DNA from 2 places in the Streptomyces sp. NPDC094032 genome. Region 2 is predicted to be linked to the other one. Evidence: riboswitches for the same ligand, from Rfam matches in the RefSeq annotation. Region 2 holds a riboswitch; the other holds the start of a gene.
The links. A riboswitch is a leader RNA that binds a small molecule or an ion and turns the genes downstream of it on or off. The one in region 2 is predicted to bind S-adenosylmethionine.
Positions count from the first base shown of each region.

Region 1: linked by a shared signal. The riboswitch ahead of thrC (threonine synthase) and the one ahead of ABTZ54_RS10210 (aminotransferase class V-fold PLP-dependent enzyme) in region 2 are both predicted to bind S-adenosylmethionine.

Region 1 covers NZ_JBEOUE010000002.1:111,667-121,702, reverse strand. Annotated here, with positions in the region: gene groL (chaperonin GroEL) at 1-415, opposite strand, end outside; gene ABTZ54_RS03510 (cold-shock protein) at 752-958, opposite strand; gene ABTZ54_RS03505 (MoaD/ThiS family protein) at 1,397-1,675, opposite strand; gene thrC (threonine synthase) at 1,691-3,001, opposite strand; SAM riboswitch class I at 2,995-3,138, opposite strand; gene ABTZ54_RS03495 (glucosyl-3-phosphoglycerate synthase) at 3,260-4,201, shown strand; gene ABTZ54_RS03490 (DUF7927 domain-containing protein) at 4,277-6,049, shown strand; gene ABTZ54_RS03485 (alpha,alpha-trehalose-phosphate synthase (UDP-forming)) at 6,111-7,466, shown strand; gene ABTZ54_RS03480 (DUF4913 domain-containing protein) at 7,457-7,888, opposite strand; gene ABTZ54_RS03475 (trypsin-like peptidase domain-containing protein) at 7,908-10,036, opposite strand, start outside.
Region 2 covers NZ_JBEOUE010000005.1:125,114-135,149, forward strand. Annotated here, with positions in the region: gene ABTZ54_RS10175 (L,D-transpeptidase) at 44-1,300, shown strand; gene ABTZ54_RS10180 (DNA-binding transcriptional response regulator) at 1,333-1,734, opposite strand; gene ctaE (aa3-type cytochrome oxidase subunit III) at 1,922-2,542, shown strand; gene qcrC (cytochrome bc1 complex diheme cytochrome c subunit) at 2,618-3,427, shown strand; gene qcrA (cytochrome bc1 complex Rieske iron-sulfur subunit) at 3,424-4,476, shown strand; gene qcrB (cytochrome bc1 complex cytochrome b subunit) at 4,473-6,098, shown strand; gene trpD (anthranilate phosphoribosyltransferase) at 6,226-7,290, shown strand; SAM riboswitch class IV at 7,377-7,493, shown strand; gene ABTZ54_RS10210 (aminotransferase class V-fold PLP-dependent enzyme) at 7,672-9,081, shown strand; gene ABTZ54_RS10215 (Lrp/AsnC family transcriptional regulator) at 9,176-9,457, opposite strand; gene ABTZ54_RS10220 (rhomboid family intramembrane serine protease) at 9,454-10,036, opposite strand, start outside.

The sequences.
Region 1 (10,036 bases), on a different contig from region 2:
TCTCGACATCCTTCGCCTGCTCAAGCAGGGCGCCGGAGACGGCCTCGACGGCCTTCTCGATGCCGCGCTTGAGGGCCATCGGGTTGGCACCGGCGGCCACGTTGCGCAGGCCCTCGCGGACGAGCGCCTGGGCGAGGACGGTGGCGGTGGTCGTACCGTCGCCGGCGACGTCGTCCGTCTTCTTGGCGACTTCCTTGACCAGCTCGGCGCCGATCTTCTCGTACGGGTCCTCGAGCTCGATCTCCTTGGCGATGGAGACACCATCGTTGGTGATCGTGGGGGCGCCCCACTTCTTCTCGAGGACGACGTTGCGGCCCTTGGGGCCGAGGGTGACCTTGACGGCGTCAGCGAGCTGGTTCATGCCGCGCTCGAGACCGCGCCGGGCCTCCTCGTCGAACGCGATGATCTTGGCCATGTGAAGTGGTCCTCCCGGACTGGGGTGGATAACGCTCCTGGACCGCGCCGACGCCCGCGACGGACGGCCCCCGAGCCCTGTGGTTCCTTGCCCCACCTGGCCGCGGGCCTCGTCTGCCCGATCCTCGATTAAGCACTCTCACCTTCAGAGTGCTAACGCCAATGATTAGCACTCGCCCCATGCGAGTGCAAGCGACTACCGAGGATCGGTCACCCCTGGGAGCGCCCAGGAGGCACGAGCCGGGCGCACGAGCCGGGCGCACATGACGAGGGGCCCGCATCCGGTCTGGATGCGGGCCCCTCGACGGAGGTGCGTCGGTGGCCGATCGCGCCGCGCTCAGGCGCCGGCGAGCTTGACCATGTCCGCCTGCGGACCCTTCTGGCCCTGCGAGATCTCGAACTCGACCCGCTGCCCCTCTTCGAGGCTGCGGTAGCCGTCCATCTGGATCGCGCTGTAGTGGACGAAAACATCCGCACCACCGTCGACCGCGATGAAGCCGTAGCCCTTCTCCGCGTTGAACCACTTGACGGTGCCCTGAGCCATGCCTAACTCCCCTATTACTGGCCCTTGCGCGGGACCGCACTTCGCGGACCCGGGTCAGACCCTGCGCCGGAACGCGTCGACCGCCGCTGAATGTATCTGCCCAACTGCCCTCTGCAACAGGTCAATCGGACGAGAATTCTGGGCAGCCAGGAAAGGCGAATTGGGGAGATTCCCTTGAATTCCGGGTCAAGTCGGGCCGGGCAAAGCACGCAGAAGGTACACAAGGCACGGGCGCTTTGGCTACTTCTTGCCGTGCGGGGGCGCATTCTCATATGCGTCTGACACGAGCAGCGGCGGGGACTTCCCCAACTCTATCGCGCTCAACCATGCAGAATTGCCCCTTCCGCTTCTTCTCGCGGAAGGGGCAATTCAGGTGAGACGGGTACTCGCGGGTAAGCGCGGGCGGGTACGGGCGTGCGCCCGGGGGCGCGCGGGGGCTCAGCAGCCGCCGGCGACCGCCGGGATGATGGAGACGCCCGCGCCGTCCGGCGTCACGGTCTCCAGGCCCTGCTCGAAGCGCACGTCGTCGTCGTTGACGTACACGTTGACGAAGCGGCGCAGCTTGCCCTGGTCGTCCAGGACGCGCGCGGCGATGCCCGCGTGGTTCTTCTCCAGGTCGGCGATGACCTCGGCGAGGGTCGTCCCCTCGGCCTTCACCTCGGACTGACCGCCGGTGTAGGTGCGGAGGATGGTGGGGATGCGGACGTTGACGGCCATGTGTTCACGGACCTTTCAGTGGGCCAGGCCCGCGTCGCGGAACGCGTCCAGGCTCGGGCGGATGGTGGCGGTCGCCTGAGAGGTGTCGGCCACGGCGTCCAGGGTCTTGAGCCCGTCGCCGGTGTTGAGGACCACCGTCGTGAGCGTCGGGTCGATGAGGCCGTTCTCGACCAGCTTCTTCGTGACGCCGACGGTCACGCCGCCCGCGGTCTCGGCGAAGATGCCCTCGGTGCGGGCGAGCAGCTTGATGGCCTCGACGACCTGCGTGTCGTCCACGTCCTCGACGGCACCGCCGGTGCGGCGGGCGATGTCGAGCACGTACGGGCCGTCGGCCGGGTTGCCGATCGCCAGGGACTTGGCGATGGTGTTCGGCTTCTGGGGGCGCACGACGTCGTGGCCGGCCTTGAAGGCGACCGAGACCGGGGAGCAGCCCTCGGCCTGGGCGCCGAAGATCTTGTACGGCTTGTCCTCGACCAGCCCCAGCTTGATGAGCTCCTGGAGACCCTTGTCGATCTTGGTGAGCTGGGAGCCGGAGGCGATCGGGATGACCAGCTGGTCCGGGATGACCCAGCCGAGCTGCTCGCAGATCTCGTACGCGAGCGTCTTGGAGCCCTCGCCGTAGTACGGGCGCAGGTTGACGTTGACGAAGCCCCAGCCCTCGCCCAGCGGGTCGCCGATGAGCTCCGAGCAGAAGCGGTTGACGTCGTCGTAGTTGCCCTCGACGGCGACCAGGTCACCGCCGTAGACACCGGCCATGACGACCTTGCCCTGCTCCAGGTCGTGCGGGATGAAGACGCAGGAGCGGAAGCCGGCCCGGGCGGCGGCGGCGCCGACGGCGCCGGCCAGGTTGCCGGTGGAGGAGCAGGAGAGGGTGGTGAAGCCGAAGGCGCGGGCGGCCTCGATGGCCTGGGCGACGACCCGGTCCTTGAAGGAGTGGGTCGGGTTGCCGGAGTCGTCCTTGACGAACAGCTTGCCGGGCTCGACGCCGAGCTCGCGGGCCAGGTTGTCGGCCTTGACCAGCGGGGTCCAGCCGGGGTTCAGATTGGGCTTCTCGGCGACGTCGGCCGGGACGGGCAGCAGCGGGGCGTAGCGCCAGATGTTGGCGGGTCCGGCCTCGATCCGCTTGCGCAGCTCCTCCGGGTCACCGGTGGGCAGCTCGTACGCGACTTCGAGCGGCCCGAAACAGAGTTCGCAGGCGAAGATCGGGCCGAGTGCGAAGGTTTCGCCGCATTCGCGGCAAGAGAGTCCGGAAGCGGGACCGAGGTCGACGGTGGTTCCGGGTGCGACGGTCTGTACAGCCATGGAGGCGAGGCCCTTTCTCCTCATCTTTCCCATGACGAATTTTTCGTCATGAGACGGATTTGGCACCTTCCCTAGTCGGGGACCTCGCTGGAGGACGAGAACCGACTGGAGGGTTGCCGGGGCTTCAACGGGCCGTTTCCCTCTGCCCCTCTGGATGAGCGGTATTCGATTGTGAGACGCGGTCGGCACCCCGACATGCATCGGGGATCCGCGTTGTTCAAGACTGTAACCGAAGGCTTCGAAGGTGGAGACGGTCGTCCGATCCGCGAGATGGAGATCACGTTGCTGGAAGAGGTGGAGCGCTGGCTGGCCCGGCGGTCCTGGTCCGTTGCCGACCGCCCGCTGGAGCGCGTCCTCGCCGCCAAACGCGGCACCCGGGTGAGCGTGGTGCTGCCCGCGCTGAACGAGGAGGCGACGGTCGGCGCGATCGTCTCCGTGATCCGCCGCGAGCTGATGACCGAGGCGGTCCCGCTGGTGGACGAGCTCGTGGTGATCGACTCGGGCTCCACGGACCGTACGGCCCAGGTGGCGGCGGAGGCCGGCGCGCGGGTGGTGGCGCGCGACGCGATCCTGCCCCGGATACCGGCCGTGCCCGGCAAGGGCGAGGTCCTGTGGCGGTCACTGATGGTGACGACCGGGGACGTGGTCTGCTTCGTGGACGCGGACCTCAGGGACTTCTCCGCGGACTTCGTCACCGGCATCGTCGGCCCGCTCCTGACCGACCAGGACGTCGACTTCGTGAAGGCGATGTACGACCGCCCGCTCGGCGACACCCCTGGTCAGGGCGGTCGCGTCACGGAACTGGTGGCCCGCCCGCTGCTCAATCTGCACTGGCCGCAACTGGCCGGCTTCGTGCAGCCGCTGGGCGGCGAGTACGCGGCCCGGCGCTCGCTCCTGGAGCGGCTGCCCTTCCCCGTCGGTTACGGAGTGGAGCTGGGCCTGCTCGTCGACGCGCTGCACACGGTGGGCCTGGACGCGCTCGCGCAGGTGGACGTGGGGGTGCGCAAGCACCGGCACCAGGACGGGCGGGCGCTGGGCCGGATGGCGGCCGCGATCTACCGGACGGCGCAGTTGCGGCTCTCCCGTGGGCATCTGGTGCGCCCGTGGCTGACCCAGTTCGAGCGGGGCGAGCACGGCTTCGAGCCGCACACGTACCCGGTGGACACGGAGGAGCGCCCGCCGATGGCGGAGATCGCGGAGTACGCGCGGCGCAGAGTGGCGTGAGGATCGGCCGCGTGGCGTACACCGGACACTGACCCTTCCTGCCTAAATTTCCGTTTCATGCGGTTTAAAAATGAAATGGGAATCCTGCTGGCGACCCTCGGCCTGATGGCCGGGTCGCTCTCCCTCGGGGGAGCCGCCCCGGCCGCCGCCGACGTCGTCGCGCCCTTCGGCAAGCGGTACGACGCGTCGCTCTACGGGGACTTCAAGACCATCGGCAACACCGTCATGGGCTGCCCCGCCACCCCGGCCGACCTGGCCGCGCGCTGCGCGACCGCCGCCGCCGGGGAGGGCGCCGACAACAACAACACCTTCGACATGCGGCGGCTCGACACCGCGCGCATGACCGCCGGCCACGGCTCCAGCACGGGCCATGTGGTGATCCCGCCCGGCGCGACCGTCGCGTACGCCCGCCTCTTCTGGGGCGGCAACGACGGCACCTACCGGGGGCCGAGCGGCGCCGCGCTGAAGCGCTGCGACATCTCCGGCGCCGATGTGGTCCCCTCGCCCGGCACCCCCGCGACGACCGCCCCGCGCATCCGAGTCGGCACCGGCCCCGAGACCCCCGTCACCGTCGCCGACCTGGTCACCGACCCCGCCGACACCAACGGCCCGCACTACTACACGGGCGAGTCCGACGTCACCGCCGCCTTCGCGGGCGTCACCGGCACGGACGCCCGGGTGGCCGTCGGGAACATCTGGGCCCCGAACGGCAAGGGCTGCGTGGCGGGCTGGTCCCTGACCGTCGTCTACGCCTTCCCGGGCCCCGACGCGACCCACGCCCCCACCCGCCGCCACGTCTACGTCTACGGCGGCCACGTCCTCCAGCGCTCCACCTCGCCCGCCACCACCGTCACCGTCGACGGCTTCCACCGCACGCGCGGCACGGTGCGGGCCGGCATCACCGCGTACGAGGGCGACTGGAACACCCCCGGTGACCGCTTCCTCGTCAACGACCGGAACGTCACCGAGGCGCACACCGGCAACACCGACAACTTCTTCGTCAGCGAGGACGACGGCGCCGTCGACCCGAAGCTGGTCAACAACCTGAGCATCGACGCGAAGGCCTTCGACCTCCCGGCCGACGCGATCCCGGTCGGCGCCCGCTCGGCCCGGCTCACCTTCACCACCAGGGGCGACACCTACGTCCCGTCGGCGCTGGCCCTCTCCGTCCCGGTGCCGGACCTGCGCGTCACCAAGAAGGCGAGCCCCGCGCGGGTGAAGCCCGGCGGCACCGTCACGTACACGGTGACGGCGGAGAACATCGGCGACCTCGACTACCCGGACGCCCGCTTCAGCGACGACCTGACGGCAAACCTCGACGACGCGGTGTATCAGGGCGATGTACGGGCGGACCTCGGCGACGTCGACTACACGGCGCCCAGGATCACGTACCGGGGCGACATCCCCGCCGGGGAGAAGGCGACGATCACGTACTCGGTGAAGATCGACGACCCGGTACGCGGCGACGGAAAGCTCCCGAACAGCGTCGAGGTCACATCCCCCCGCTCGAACTGCGGCCCGGCCGAGACGGACCCGTCCTGCGCGACGACCCCGGTGATCGTGACCCCACCCAAGAACCCGTCCCCGTCCCCCTCGACCCCGTCCCCGTCGAACCCGTCCCCGTCAACCTCGGAATCCCCCACTCCCACCCCCACCCCCATCCCCTCAACGTCAAAGCCCACTCCTCCCGCCCCGCACCCCGGCCCGCAGGGCGGCACCCGGGGCGGCGCGATGGCGGAGACGGGCGCGGGCGGCGAGCGGCTGTGGCTGCTGGGCGGCCTGGGCCTGGCGCTCGCGGCGACCGGTCTGGTGGCGAGGGCGGCGGTACGCGGCCGCAGGGAGGACTGAGACCGCAGACTGTCTGGTTTCCGTACGTTTGAGCGTTTACCGGACGGGCTAGGTTCGCCCCATGGCTACCGTTCTCGTGGCATCGAACCGCGGCCCGGTCTCGTACACCGTGCGTGACGACGGCTCGCTGGACACCCGGCGCGGCGGCGGCGGGCTCGTCTCGGGCCTGAGCGCCGTCGCGTCGGAGGGCGGCGTGTGGGTGTGCGCCGCGCTCGGCGACGGCGACCGCGAGGCCCTGCGCCGGGGCGTCGCCGAGCCGGGCGTACGGATGCTGGACATCGACCCGGAGGTGTACGCCGACGCGTACAACGGCATCGCGAACTCGGTGCTGTGGTTCCTCCACCACCACCTGTACGACATCCCGCGCGAGCCCGTCTTCGACGCGGCCTTCCGCCGCCGCTGGGACTCGTACCGGGCCTACAACCAGGCGTTCGCGGACACGCTGGCGGAGGCGGCGGACGAGGGCGCGGCGGTCCTGGTCCAGGACTATCACCTGGCGCTCGTCCCGGGCCTGCTCCGGGCGCTCCGCCCGGACCTGCGGATCGCGCACTTCACGCACACGCCGTGGGCGTCGCCCGCCTATCTGTCGATGCTGCCGGACGACCTCCACGAGGAGCTCGTCCGGGGCATGGCGGGCGCGGACGAGCTGGGCTTCCACACGGAGGCGTGGGCTGCCGCCTTCGTGGCCGACCCGTACGCGGGCCCGGGCACCCGGGTGGCGACGTACCCCTTGGGCGTCGACGGCGAGGAGCTGCGCGCGCTGGCGCACCGCCCGGAGGTGGACGCCCGCCTGGCGGAGCTGCGCGCCGAGACGCGCGGCCTGCGGACGATCGTCCGGGTGGACCGCACCGAACTCTCGAAGAACATCGTGCGCGGCCTCCTCGCCTACCGCGAACTCCTGGACACGTACCCCGAGTGGCGCGGCCGGGTCGTCCACCTGGCCTCGGCGTACCCGTCCCGCCAGGACCTGGAGGTCTACCGCGCGTACACGGCGGCGGTGACCGAGCTGGCCGAGGCGATCAACACCGACTACGGCACCCCCGACTGGCAGCCCGTCCTGCTCTCGGTCCAGGACGACTTCACCCGCTCCCTGGCCGCCTACCGCCTCGCCGACGTGGCCCTGGTCAACCCGGTCCGCGACGGCATGAACCTGGTCGCCAAGGAGATCCCGGTCGTCTCCGACGCGGGCTGCGCCCTGGTCCTGTCCCGCGAGGCGGGCGCGTACGCGGAACTCCACGAGTCCGCCCTGACGGTCAACCCGTACGACGTGACGTCCACCGCCGAAGCCCTCCACACCGCCCTCACGATGCCCCACCCCGAACGCACCGAACGCACCAAGCACCTGGCGACGGCGGCCACGGCGCTGCCGCCGCGGGAGTGGTTCCTGGCGCAGTTGGCCTCGGTCCGTCAGGGCTGAGTGGCGTCCAGGGAGAAGGCCGGGTTGTCCCACAGTTCCGGTGGGGAGGGGACGTACGGGAGTTCTCCCAGGGTGTCGGTGTGGCCGTCGGGGCCCGAGCAGTACGCGAAGGGGCCCTTGTCGGGGTGCATGAGCGCGGCCAGGTGGGGATCGGCGTGGTGGAGCCACCAGCTGGTCATGCCGAGGCCCGGGTCCTGGCTCAGGTACTCGAACGCGCGCCAGAGTGCGGCGAGTCGGGCGATGGCCTCGGGGTGCTGCCACCACTCGGGGCACCAGGCGAGGTGTCCGCCGCCCACGGGCCGCCGGACGACCACGCACAGGTACTCGGTGACGAAGGCGTCCAGGGAGCGGTAGATGAACTGCGGCTCCTCCTGCGCGCCCTCCTGCGGCTCCGGGTCGGTCTGCTGCTCGTCGTTCGTCATGGTCGTCACTCCTTCGAGGTCAGGGGGTGTGCACCCCGTACCGGAGGCGCACCTGGTCCGCCTCCGCGCGGCGGCCGGCCCGGTTCAGGAGCCGGACCCAGAGGGTGGCGGCGGCGTCCACGTCCGCGTCGCGTCGCGGCAGCGGGCCGCCGGCGCGCAGGCCGGCGTAGAGGCGGGTCGCCTCGCCGATCGCGGGCAGCACGGAGAGACAGAGGTCGAGACCGCCGATCCGGTCGCCCAGACCGGCCAGCTCCCGGAACGCCTCCGCCAGCCGGCGCCTCTCCGCCGGAGTCTCCAGCGGGCCCGGGGTCAGCAGATCGACCGCGCGAGTGCGCTCGTCCAGGGCGTCCCAGACGCGGCCGGCCTCCTCCTTGAGGGTCGCGGCGAGACCCAGGCAGATGGCCAGGTCCGGCCGCTCCTCGTCGTGCCCGGCCGCCAGCCGCCCCTCGTACAGCGCGATCCCCTCGGCGAGCGCCTCCGCCGCCTTCTCCGGCAGGCCCGTCGCCCACAGGTACCAGGCCCGCAGATAGCAGGAGAAGGCACGGTCCGGCTCGTACGGGCCGGGGTCGGGGTGGTGTTCGGCGAGGAAGCGGCGGACGGCCACGGCCTCCTCGACCGCGACGAGCGCCGCGTACGAACGGCCGAACAGGTCCTGCTGGTACCGGGCCAGCCGTTCCAGGCTGGCGGCGTAACGCTCGCCGTGCACGAGAGGGTTGTCCGCGTACAGCCGACGGCCGAGGTCCACCGCCTTCGTCACCTCGTCGATCGCCTCGGACCAGCGGGACAGCTCCCACAAGGTCACGGACCGGTTCGCGTGCAGCAGCCTCAGGTCGGAGTCGTGCCCCGGGAGGCGGTACGGCAGGCTCCACAGGATGTCCCAGGCCTCGTCGAGCGTGACCAGCGACTCCTCGTCCTGCTGACTGGCCGCCAGATTGATCAGCGCGTTGGCCAGAAGGTCGTTGTACGTGTCGGGGTTGCCGACCGCGAGGCGGCGGCGCAGGGCCACCGCCTCCTCCATGAGATGCAGCCCCACGCTCTCGTCGGAGCCGAGCCGCCAGTGGTGCCAGGACAGGTTGTTGAGCGTGCTCGCGAGGGAGTCGAGGTGCGCGTCCGGGTTCTCCCTGGCGAGGCGCCGCAGAATGGCCAGGGCCGCCTCCGCCGACCGCTTGCCCTCCTCGCGGGCTCCCGCCTCCGACTGGCAGCCTCCGAGGATCCGCAAGGACGTCGCCCAGCGGGCCTCGTAGACCGGGTCCTCGTCCGCGAGGCGGCGCCGGATCTCCACCGACTCCTCGGCCGCCCGTACGCCGTCGGCCGCCCGGGCGAGCTCCAGATAGGTCCTGGCCAGCACCGACAGGGCGTCCGCCAACGCCGCCCGCGCGGTGTCCGGTTCCGCCCGCGCGACGCTGCGGCACAGCTCCACGGCCTCCTCCGCGACGGGCAGCGCGGCCCGCAGCCGCCCCGCGAGACGCTGCGCGAAGGCCTGCTGGACCAGCCCCGCCGAGAGCCGCCGTTCGTACTCCACGCCGGCGGTCCTGGGCCGGGCCCGCCGGATCGTCACCGACTCCTCGCTCGCCGCGAGGGCCGCTCGCCAGTCCCCCAGGACCCTGGCGGCTTCCGACGCCCGTTCGAGCGCCCAGGCGAGACCCTCGGCGTCGGCGTCCGCGCCGAGGTCGCCCTCCTCCCGGCAGCGCTCGACGAGCCGGGCGGTGAGGCGGGCCGTGAAGCGGGCGAGGGCGTCGGACGACGGCGGCAGGGAAGCGGCGGCGGAACGCAGCACCTCGGTGCCGAGGACGGGCCCGTCGACCAGGGCGTCCAGCCGCGCCAGAACGCCGTCGCGCCGCCGGATGCGCCCGCTGTTGGCGTGGCCGACCACCGCCCGGGTCAGCACGGTCACGGCCTGGCTCTGCTGGGCGGGCGTGCCCTGCGCGGCGACGGCGGGCAGCAGTCCGGGCACCTCGGTCACCAGCAGGGACGCCTGGAACTCGGCGACGCGGTCGGGCTGGAGCGCTCCCCAGTACGCCTCGTGGGTGGCCGGGTAGAGCCGCCGGATCGCCTCGGCGTACTCCCACGCCTCGTCCCGGCCCGCCCCGCCACCGAGGCCGGGCACCCGGCCGAGGACCGCGACCGCCTCCTCCTCGTCGGCCGCGC
Region 2 (10,036 bases):
TGCTCGGCGCGCCGTGGCGCGGGATCGTTCTTAACGTGAGGTCATGAACGACACGCCGCGCATTCGGACTGTTCTGAGCTGCACCCTTCTGGCCCTCACCGTCACCGCGGGCGCCACCGCGTGCGCGGGCTCGGGAGACCATCCGCTGTCGGCGAAGCCCTACGACGCGGCGGACGAGATCGCCTCCAACACCCCCGCCGGGGGGAAGAAGGCCGATCCCGAGAAGCCGCTGGAGATCACGGCCAAGGGCGACGACGGCCGGATCACCGATGTCACCGCCCTGGACGCGTCGGGCCACCACCTGGCGGGCGAGCTCACCGCGGACGGGCGCAGATGGCGCTCCACGGCCGCGCTGGCGGCCGGCGCCCGCTACACCGTCCAGGTCGCCACGGAGGACGACGACGGCGCTCCTGGGGCCCGTACGTTCACTTTCGAGACGGCCCCGGCCAAACGGGCCCTCACCGTGACGTTCGGCCCGGAGGCGGGCACGTACGGCGTCGGCCAGCCGATCACCGCCGACCTCAGCCTCCCGGTCAAGGACAAGGCGGCCCGCGCGGTGGTGGAACGGGCCCTCAAGGTCCGCTCCACCCCCTCGGTGGAGGGCGCCTGGTACTGGGTGGACGACAAGAAGCTGCACTTCCGCCCGAAGGAGTACTGGCCCACCGGGGCCGTCGTCACCGTCGCGGGCAACCTGGACGGCCTCAAGGTGGGCGACAAGCTCTACGGCGGCCCGTCCAAGCCGCTCAAGCTCACCATCGGCGACCGGATCGAGGCCCTCACCGACGCCTCCACCCACGAGATGACCGTGAAGCGCAACGGAGAAGTGATCAACACCATTCCGGTGACCACCGGGAAACCGGGCTTCTCCACCCGAAACGGGATCAAAGTGGTGCTCGGCAAGGAGTACTACGTCCGGATGCGGGGCACCAGCATCGGCATCTCCGAGGGCAGCTCCGACTCGTACGACCTGCCCGTCTACTACGCGACCCGGGTCACCTGGAGCGGCGAGTACGTGCACGCCGCCCCCTGGTCCGTCGGCTCCCAGGGCGTCGAGAACGTCAGCCACGGCTGCACCGGCATGTCGACCGGGAACGCCGCCTGGTTCTACGAGAACGTGCGCCCCGGGGACATCGTCCGCGTCGTCAACAGCTACGGCGAGATGATGGACACCTTCGGCAACGGCTTCGGCGACTGGAACCTGGACTGGGCCAAGTGGCGCAAGGGCAGCGCCCTGGTGGCGGACAGCTCCGTCCCGGCCGCCACCGAGGACGCCAAGGCCCGGCTCAGGCCCTCCCTGTAGGGCCTCCGGGGCCTTTCGGGGCCCCAGGGGCCTCAGGCGTTCAGGGAGAGCCGCGCCCGCAGCAGGGACGCCAGGGACGCCGCGAACTCCACCGGTTCCACCGGAAGGGTGACCGCGGCGTCCGCCCGGCTCCAGGTGGCGAGCCAGGCGTCCTGCGGGCGGCCGATCAGCAGCAGGACCGGAGGGCAGTGGAAGATCTCGTCCTTGATCTGCCGGCACACGCCCATGCCGCCCGCCGGGACCGCCTCGCCGTCCAGCACGCACACGTCGATGCCGCCCGCGTCCAGCGCCGTCAACACGGCGGGCAGCGTCGCGCACTCGACGAACTCGACCGGGGGAACATCGGCCGCGGGCCTGCGACCCGCCGCCAGGCGGACCTGCGCGCGGGTGTTCGCGTCGTCGCTGTAGACCAGGACCGTGGCGCTCGACTGCATCGTTCCTCCGTGAAGGTGGTCGGTCGTTGCGCGGATGCTACTCCGGTCCACACCCCGTCAACACCCGTTCAACACCTGTTCGAAGGGTGCCGGAACCCGCTTCCGATGGGCCGTTCGGGCAGGACACGCCCCCCGGACACTCCGAACGGCACCCCCCGGAGTGAGGGCGGGATAAGCGACCGACATAATGTCGGTCGTGGCGACAGTAACGACAGTAGAAACAGGGCACGCGCACCCGTCGGTCAATCGACCGAACCTCACCAGCGTCGGAACCATCATCTGGTTGAGCTCCGAGCTGATGTTCTTCGCGGCCCTCTTCGCGATGTACTTCACCCTGCGATCCGTGATGGGCGCCGAGTTCTGGGCGGAAAAGGCTTCGGCCTTGAACCTCCCGTTCTCCGCGACGAACACCACGATCCTGGTGCTCTCCTCACTCACCTGCCAGCTCGGCGTCTTCGCCGCGGAGCGGGGCGACGTGAAGAAGCTCCGGACGTGGTTCATCATCACGTTCGTGATGGGCGCGATCTTCATCGGCGGCCAGGTCTTCGAGTACACCGAGCTGGTCAAGGAGGAGGGGCTCTCCCTCTCCTCGGACCCGTACGGCACGGTGTTCTACCTGACCACCGGCTTCCACGGCCTGCACGTGACGGGCGGTCTCATCGCCTTCCTGCTGGTCCTGGGCCGGACGTACGCCGCCAAGAGGTTCACCCACGAGCAGGCAACCGCCGCCATCGTCGTGTCCTACTACTGGCACTTCGTCGATGTCGTCTGGATCGGCCTCTTCGCCACGATCTACTTGATCAAGTAATCGGGCTCCGCCGCTCCGGCGGACCGACTCATCCAGCAAGCATCGACGCAGAAGATCCTGACACCGGGGTAATCCGTGAAAAAGCTCTCCGCACGACGACGCCATCCGCTGGCGGCGGTCGTCGTCCTACTTCTCGCGCTGGCGGCAACCGGGGGGCTGTACGCCGCGTTCGCGCCCGCGGGCACGGCGAAGGCCGACGTAACCGCCCAGTCCCTCGCCATCGAGGAGGGCCAGAAGCTCTACGCCGTCGGCTGCGCCAGCTGCCACGGCACCGGCGGTCAGGGCACCACTGACGGCCCCTCGCTGGTCGGCGTGGGCTCGGCGGCCGTGGACTTCCAGGTCGGCACGGGCCGTATGCCGGCCCAGCAGCCCGGCGCCCAGGTGCCGAAGAAGAAGGTCATCTACACGCAGGCCGAGATCGATCAGCTCGCGGCGTACGTGGCCTCCCTCGGTGCCGGCCCGATCGTGCCGACCGAGGGCCAGTACAGCCCTGACGGCGCCGACATCGCCAAGGGCGGCGAGCTGTTCCGCTCGAACTGCGCCCAGTGCCACAACTTCACCGGTGAGGGTGGCGCGCTGACCTACGGCAAGTACGCCCCGAGCCTCGAAGGCGTGAGCCCGAAGCACCTCTACGAGGCCATGCAGACGGGCCCGCAGAACATGCCCTCCTTCCCCGACACGACCATGCCGGAGAAGCAGAAGAAGGACATCATCGCCTACGTCCAGGCCGTCAACAGCGACAAGGCCGACAACCCGGGTGGTCTCAAGCTGGGTGGCCTCGGCCCCGTCAGCGAGGGTCTGTTCGCGTGGATCTTCGGTCTGGGCGCGCTGATCGCAGTTGCCATCTGGGTCGCGGCCCACACCGCTAAGGCCAAGAAGTCATGAGTACCCAAGAGAATCCAGAAGAGAACCTGCCGTCCGAGCAGGACACCGCGCACGGCGCGGTGAAGGTCGTCGACGACCCGTTCGCCGACCCGGGCCTCCCGCCCCACAAGCCGCGCATCCAGGACATCGACGAGCGGGCCGCCAAGCGGTCCGAGCGTGCGGTCGCCTTCATGTTCACGCTGTCGATGCTGGCCACGATCGGCTTCATCGCCTCGTACGTGATCTTCCCGGTGGACAAGATCGTGTACATCTGGCCCTTCGGCCGGGTGTCCGCGCTCAACTTCTCCCTGGGTCTGACCCTCGGTGCGGCCCTGTTCTTCATCGGCGCGGGCGCGGTCCACTGGGCCCGCACCCTGATGTCCGACGTCGAGGTCGCCGACGAGCGTCACCCGATGGCGGCCACGCCCGAGGTGAAGGCCAAGGTCATGGCGGACTTCGCGGCCGGTGCCGCCGAGTCCGGCTTCGGCCGTCGCAAGCTGATCCGCAACACGCTGTTCGGCGCGCTGGCCATGGTGCCGCTCTCCGGCATCGTCCTGCTGCGCGACATGGGCCCGCTGCCCGAGAAGAAGCTCCGCTCCACCCTGTGGGCCAAGGGCAAGCTGCTCGTCAACATGAACACGCACGAGCCGCTGCGTCCCGAGGACGTCGCGGTCGGTTCGCTGACCTTCGCGATGCCCGAGGGCCTCACGGAGCACGACGAGAACTTCCAGACCGAGATCGCCAAGGCCGCCCTGATGATCGTCCGGATCCAGCCGGACGACATCAAGGACAAGCGCGAGCTCGAGTGGTCGCACGAGGGCATCGTCGCCTTCTCGAAGATCTGCACCCATGTCGGTTGCCCGATCTCGCTGTACGAGCAGCAGACGCACCACGTGCTCTGCCCGTGCCACCAGTCCACCTTCGACCTGTCCGACGGCGCCCGTGTCATCTTCGGCCCGGCCGGCCACGCCCTTCCGCAGCTGCGGATCGGCGTGAACGACAAGGGCTTCCTGGAGGCGCACGGCGACTTCGATGAGCCCGTCGGTCCCGCCTTCTGGGAGCGCGGATGAGCACTGTGACCAATACGCAGAAGAAGGCACCCGCCGGTGAGCGAGTCGCCGACTGGGCCGACGGCCGGCTGGGGATCTACACCCTGGCCAAGGCCAACATGCGGAAGATCTTCCCGGACCACTGGTCCTTCATGCTGGGCGAGATCTGCCTCTACAGCTTCCTCATCATCATCCTGACGGGCGTCTATCTGACGATGTTCTTCCACCCGTCGATGAACGAGGTGGAGTACGTCGGACCGTACGTCCCGCTCCAGGGACAGCTGATGTCCGAGGCGTTCAACTCGACCATGCACATCTCGTTCGAGGTGCGCGGTGGTCTGCTGATCCGGCAGATCCACCACTGGGCGGCGCTGATCTTCCTCGCCGGCATGTTCGTGCACATGATGCGCGTGTTCTTCACCGGCGCGTTCCGCAAGCCGCGTGAGATCAACTGGCTGTTCGGCTTCCTGCTGTTCTTCCTGGGCATGTTCACCGGCTTCACCGGTTACTCGCTCCCGGACGACCTGCTCTCCGGCACCGGTGTGCGCTTCATGCAGGGCGCGATCCTGTCCGTGCCGATCGTCGGCACGTACCTGTCGATGTTCCTGTTCGGCGGGGAGTTCCCCGGCGGCGACTTCGTCGCCCGGTTCTACTCGGCGCACGTGCTGCTGCTGCCCGGCATCATGCTGGGTCTCGTGGTCGCGCACCTCATCCTGGTGTTCGTCCACAAGCACACGCACTTCGAGGGCCCCGGCCGTACGAACAAGAACGTCGTCGGCATGCCGCTGCTCCCGGTGTACATGGCGAAGGCCGGAGGCTTCTTCTTCCTGGTCTTCGGCGTCATCGCGATCGTCGCGGCCATCGCCTCGATCAACCCGATCTGGGCCCTCGGCCCGTACCGCCCGGACCAGGTGTCCACCGGCGCCCAGCCCGACTGGTACATGGGCTTCGCCGAGGGTCTGATCCGTGTCATGCCGGGCTGGGAGATCAACCTCTGGGGCCACACGCTGGTCCTCGGCGTGATGATCCCGCTGGCGATCTTCCCGGCGGTGCTCGGCGCCATCGCGGTCTACCCGTTCATCGAGTCCTGGATCACCGGCGACAAGCGCGAGCACCACATCGCGCAGCGCCCGCGCAACGCTCCGACGCGCACCGCCTTCGGTGTCGCCTGGATCACCGCGTACATGATCATGCTCGTCGGTGGCGGCAACGACCTCTGGGCCACGCACTTCCACCTGTCGATCAACTCGATCACCTGGTTCGTCCGGATCTTCTTCTTCGCCGGACCGGTCATCGCGTTCATCATCACCAAGCGCATCTGCCTCGGCCTCCAGCGCCGGGACAAGGACAAGGTGCTGCACGGGCGCGAGTCCGGCATCATCAAGCGCCTGCCGCACGGTGAGTTCGTCGAGGTCCACCAGCCGCTCAGCCAGGGCGAGCTGCACCGCCTCACCGCGCACGAGCAGTACGAGGCCGCGGCCCTGCCGCCGGCCGTCGACGAGAACGGCGTGGAGCGCAAGATCGGGCGCATGGAGAAGCTCCGGATCAAGCTCAACAAGGGCTACTACGGCGACGACAACCAGATCGCCAAGCCCACCGCCGAGGAGTACAAGGAGATCACGAGCGGCCACGGCCACCACTGATCCCCTGACCTCCTGAAGCAGGTCGCCACGGCGAGAGCCCCGTCCATTCGATGGACGGGGCTCTTTGCCGTCCCCGGGGCTCGATAGGGTGGGAAGGCATCCACTTCACAGATCACCAGGAGCTGCCATGAGCGCTGCGACCCCCGCTGGAGGACTCGACTCGGCGGGCCGCTCCTGGCCCGCCGTCCTGGACGGCCTGCTGAGCGGCCGCGACCAGAGCGCGGAGGACACCGCCTGGGCGATGGACCGCATCCTGCGCGGCGAGGCCACCGACGCGCAGATCGCCGGCTTCGTCGTCGCCCTGCGCGCCAAGGGCGAGACCGTCGAGGAGATCACCGGCCTCGTCCGGACCATGTACGCGCACGCCAACACGATCGACGTGCCGGGACCGTCCGTGGACATCGTCGGCACCGGCGGCGACGGCGCCAAGACCGTCAACATCTCCACCATGTCCGCGATCGTGGTGGCCGGCACCGGCGCCAAGGTCGTCAAGCACGGCAACCGGGCCGCCTCCAGCGCCAGCGGCGCCTCCGACGTCCTGGAGAAGCTGGGCGTCAACCTGGAGCTCACCCCCCGGCGGGTGGCCGAGGTCGCCGACGAGGCCGGCATCACCTTCTGCTTCGCGGTGAAGTTCCACCCGGCGCTGCGCCATGTCGCGAAGGCCCGCAAGGAGCTGGGCATCCGCACGGTCTTCAACTTCCTGGGGCCGCTCACCAACCCGGCCAGGGTGCGGGCCCAGGCGACCGGCGTGGCCGATCCCCGGATGGCCCCGATCGTCGCCGGGGTGCTCGCCGAGCGCGGCTCCTCGGCGCTGGTCTTCCGCGGCGACGACGGACTGGACGAGCTCACCACCACCGCGACCTCCCGGGTGTGGATCGTCCGGGACGGCGCCGTGCGCGAGGAGTCCTTCGACCCGCGGGACGTCGGCATCGACATCGTCCCCGTGGAGGCCCTGCGCGGCGCCGACGCCTCGTACAACGCCGATGTGGCCCGCCGTCTGCTGGCCGGCGAGACCGGTCCGGTACGGGACGCGGTGCTGCTCAACTCGGCGGCGGCGCTCACCGCCCTCGAACCGGGCGGCGGCACCCTCGCGGAGCAGCTGCGCACCGGCATCGCCAAGGCGGCCGAGTCCCTCGACTCCGGCGCCGCCCGCCGGGCCCTGGAACGCTGGATCGCCGCCAGCAACGCGTAGCCGCGCCAGACCCCCGTACGCAGCCCCGTTCCGAATGCCGGAACGGGGTTGCGTCGTCGTGATCGACTGGCATAGGTTCTGGAACAGGTCATGAGTGACAGCGACAAAGCCCCGGCTAGCTGTCCGGCAACCCTCCGTCCGTGGCGGGGTGCCCCGGGTGAAGACCAGGCCGCACGAGCAGAAGCCTGCGGCAAGCGCGGACCCCTGCGCAGAACCCTGGGGTCCTTGGTCCTCTAGGAGCAGTGTCTCGTGAGCAAGCGAATGCGATAGGGCCTCCGGCCCCCTTCTCCATCAACACCCGTACGCGGCACCCCACTTCGCGCTGCCCTGCGGGCCCTTTCACGCCTTTTCGCGCCCTCTTTCCCGCTGGGAGACACCGTCATGTCCGCATGCCCGAACGCCGCCACCGCCACCGCTTCCGCCGCTTCCGGTGAGGCCGTCGAGTCCGCCGACCCCTGCTGCGCCGCCCCGCTGCCGGTCCTCGGCCGGGACGTCACCGTCCCGCTCGTCACCGGCGGCGAGGTCAGCTACGCGGCGCTCGACTACGCCGCCAGCGCCCCGGCCCTCCAGCGCGTCTGGGACGACGTCGCCGCGTACGCCCCGTACTACGGCAGCGTCCACCGCGGCGCCGGCTACCTCTCCCAGCTCTCCACCGACCTCTTCGAGAACAGCCGCGACACCGTCGCCGAGTTCCTCGACTGCCGCCCCGGCGACCAGGTCGTCTTCACCCGCTCCACCACCGACTCGCTCAACCTGCTCGCCCAGGTGATCCCCGCCGGCTGCGAGGTCTTCGTCTTCGAGACCGAGCACCACGCCTCGCTGCTGCCCTGGCGCGACGCCCGGGTCACCTACCTCAACGCGCCGCGCACGCCGCGCCAGGCCGTCGAGACCCTGGAGCGCGCCCTCGCCGACCGCGACCCCCATGGCCCCGCCCTGGTCTGCGTGACCGGCGCCTCCAACGTCACCGGCGAGCTGTGGCCGGTGAAGGAGCTGGCCGCCGCCGCCCACGCGCACGGCGCCCGCATCGTCCTCGACGCCGCCCAGCTCGCGCCCCACCACCCGGTCTCCGTGCAGGAGTTGGACGTCGACTGGGTCGCCTTCTCCGGGCACAAGCTGTACGCCCCGTTCGGCTCCGGCGTCCTCGCCGGACGCGCCGACTGGCTCCAGGACGCCGAGCCCTACCTCGCGGGCGGCGGCGCCTCCCGCAAGGTGGCCCGCCGGGCCGACGGCGGCGTGGACGTGGAGTGGCACACCACCGCCGCCCGCCACGAGGCCGGTTCGCCCAACGTCATCGGCGTCTACTCCATCGCCTCCGCCTGCAAGGCGCTCACCGAGGCCGGCTTCGACCAGCTCGTCGCCCGCGAGCGGCACCTGATCGCCAAGGTCCGCGAGGGTCTGGCCGAGGTGCCCGAGGTGCGGGTGCTCTCGCTCTTCGGCGACGACGCCCCGCGGGTCGGTGTCATCTCCTTCGTCGTGGAGGGCTGGAACAGCTCCCACTTCGCCGCCGCGCTCTCCGCCGAGTACGGCATCGGCGTCCGCGACGGCCTGTTCTGCGCCCACCCGCTGGTGCGCACCCTGCTGGGCAGCGACCCGCAGGACCCGGGCGAGTGCGGCGCCCCGGAGGCGGCCCCCGGCGAGCGCTCCCTCAACGCCATCCGGGTCAGCTTCGGCGCGGGCACGCCCGACGAGCACGTGGAGCGCTTCGTGGGCGCGGTGAAGCGGCTGGTGCGCGAGGGCGCCCAGTGGAAGTACCGCACCGAGGACGGCCGCTGCGTGCCGGACCGCGGCTGAGCTCCCTCCTCCGTACGAGTGAAGACGGGCGCACACGCGTGAAGCCGGCCTCCCGCGGGGGAGAGGCCGGCTTCACGCGTGTCCTTCGGGGCCCTCAGGACTCCAGGCCGATGGCGAAGGCCGCGTCCAGGTCGTTCTGGGAGTAGGCGCGGAAGGCGACATGGGTGTCGGTGCCCTCGACGCCGGGGATCTTGCTGATCTTCCCGGGGATGACATCGGCCAGGTCGTCGTGGCGCCCCACCCGGACCATGGCGATCAGGTCGTACGTCCCGGTCACCGAGAAGACCTCACTGACGCAGTCGATCGCGGCGATGGCCTCCGCGATCTCGGGAATGCGGTCCACGCTGGTCTTGATGAGCACGATCGCGGTGATCACGGCTGGCTTTCTCCCTCGGTGGCCGCGGCTGGTGGTTTCACTTTAACGCCACCTCTGTACCGGCCCCACGCGTAGAGGAAGCCGAGGGCGAACCCCACCACGTGCGCCAGATACGCCACCCCGGGCCCCGCCCCGGCCGAGCGCGCCGCCAGCCACTGGAGCACGAACCAGAAGATCAGCACGATCCAGGCGGGGAAGCGCAGCGGCAGGAAGAAGAGGAAGGGGAAGAGGCTGGTCACCCGGGAGCGCGGGAAGAGGTAGAGGAAGGCCCCGAGCACCCCCGAGATCGCCCCCGACGCCCCCACCAGGGTCTGCTCGCTGTCCGCGTGCGCGGCGGCGTACCCGAACAGGGCCAGGTAGCCGCAGCCCAGGTAGAACAGGGCGAACTCGGCCGGGCCCATCCGCTCCTCGGCCATCGCGCCGAAGACGTACAGGAACAGCATGTTCCCCAGCAGGTGCAGCCAGCTGCCGTGCACGAAGAGCGCGGTCAGCGGGGTGAGCAGCGCGCGCGGCTGCCCGCTCGTCAGCTCGGCCGGGATCACGCCCCAGCGCTCGAAGTACGCGCTCTGCGCCGCGAGC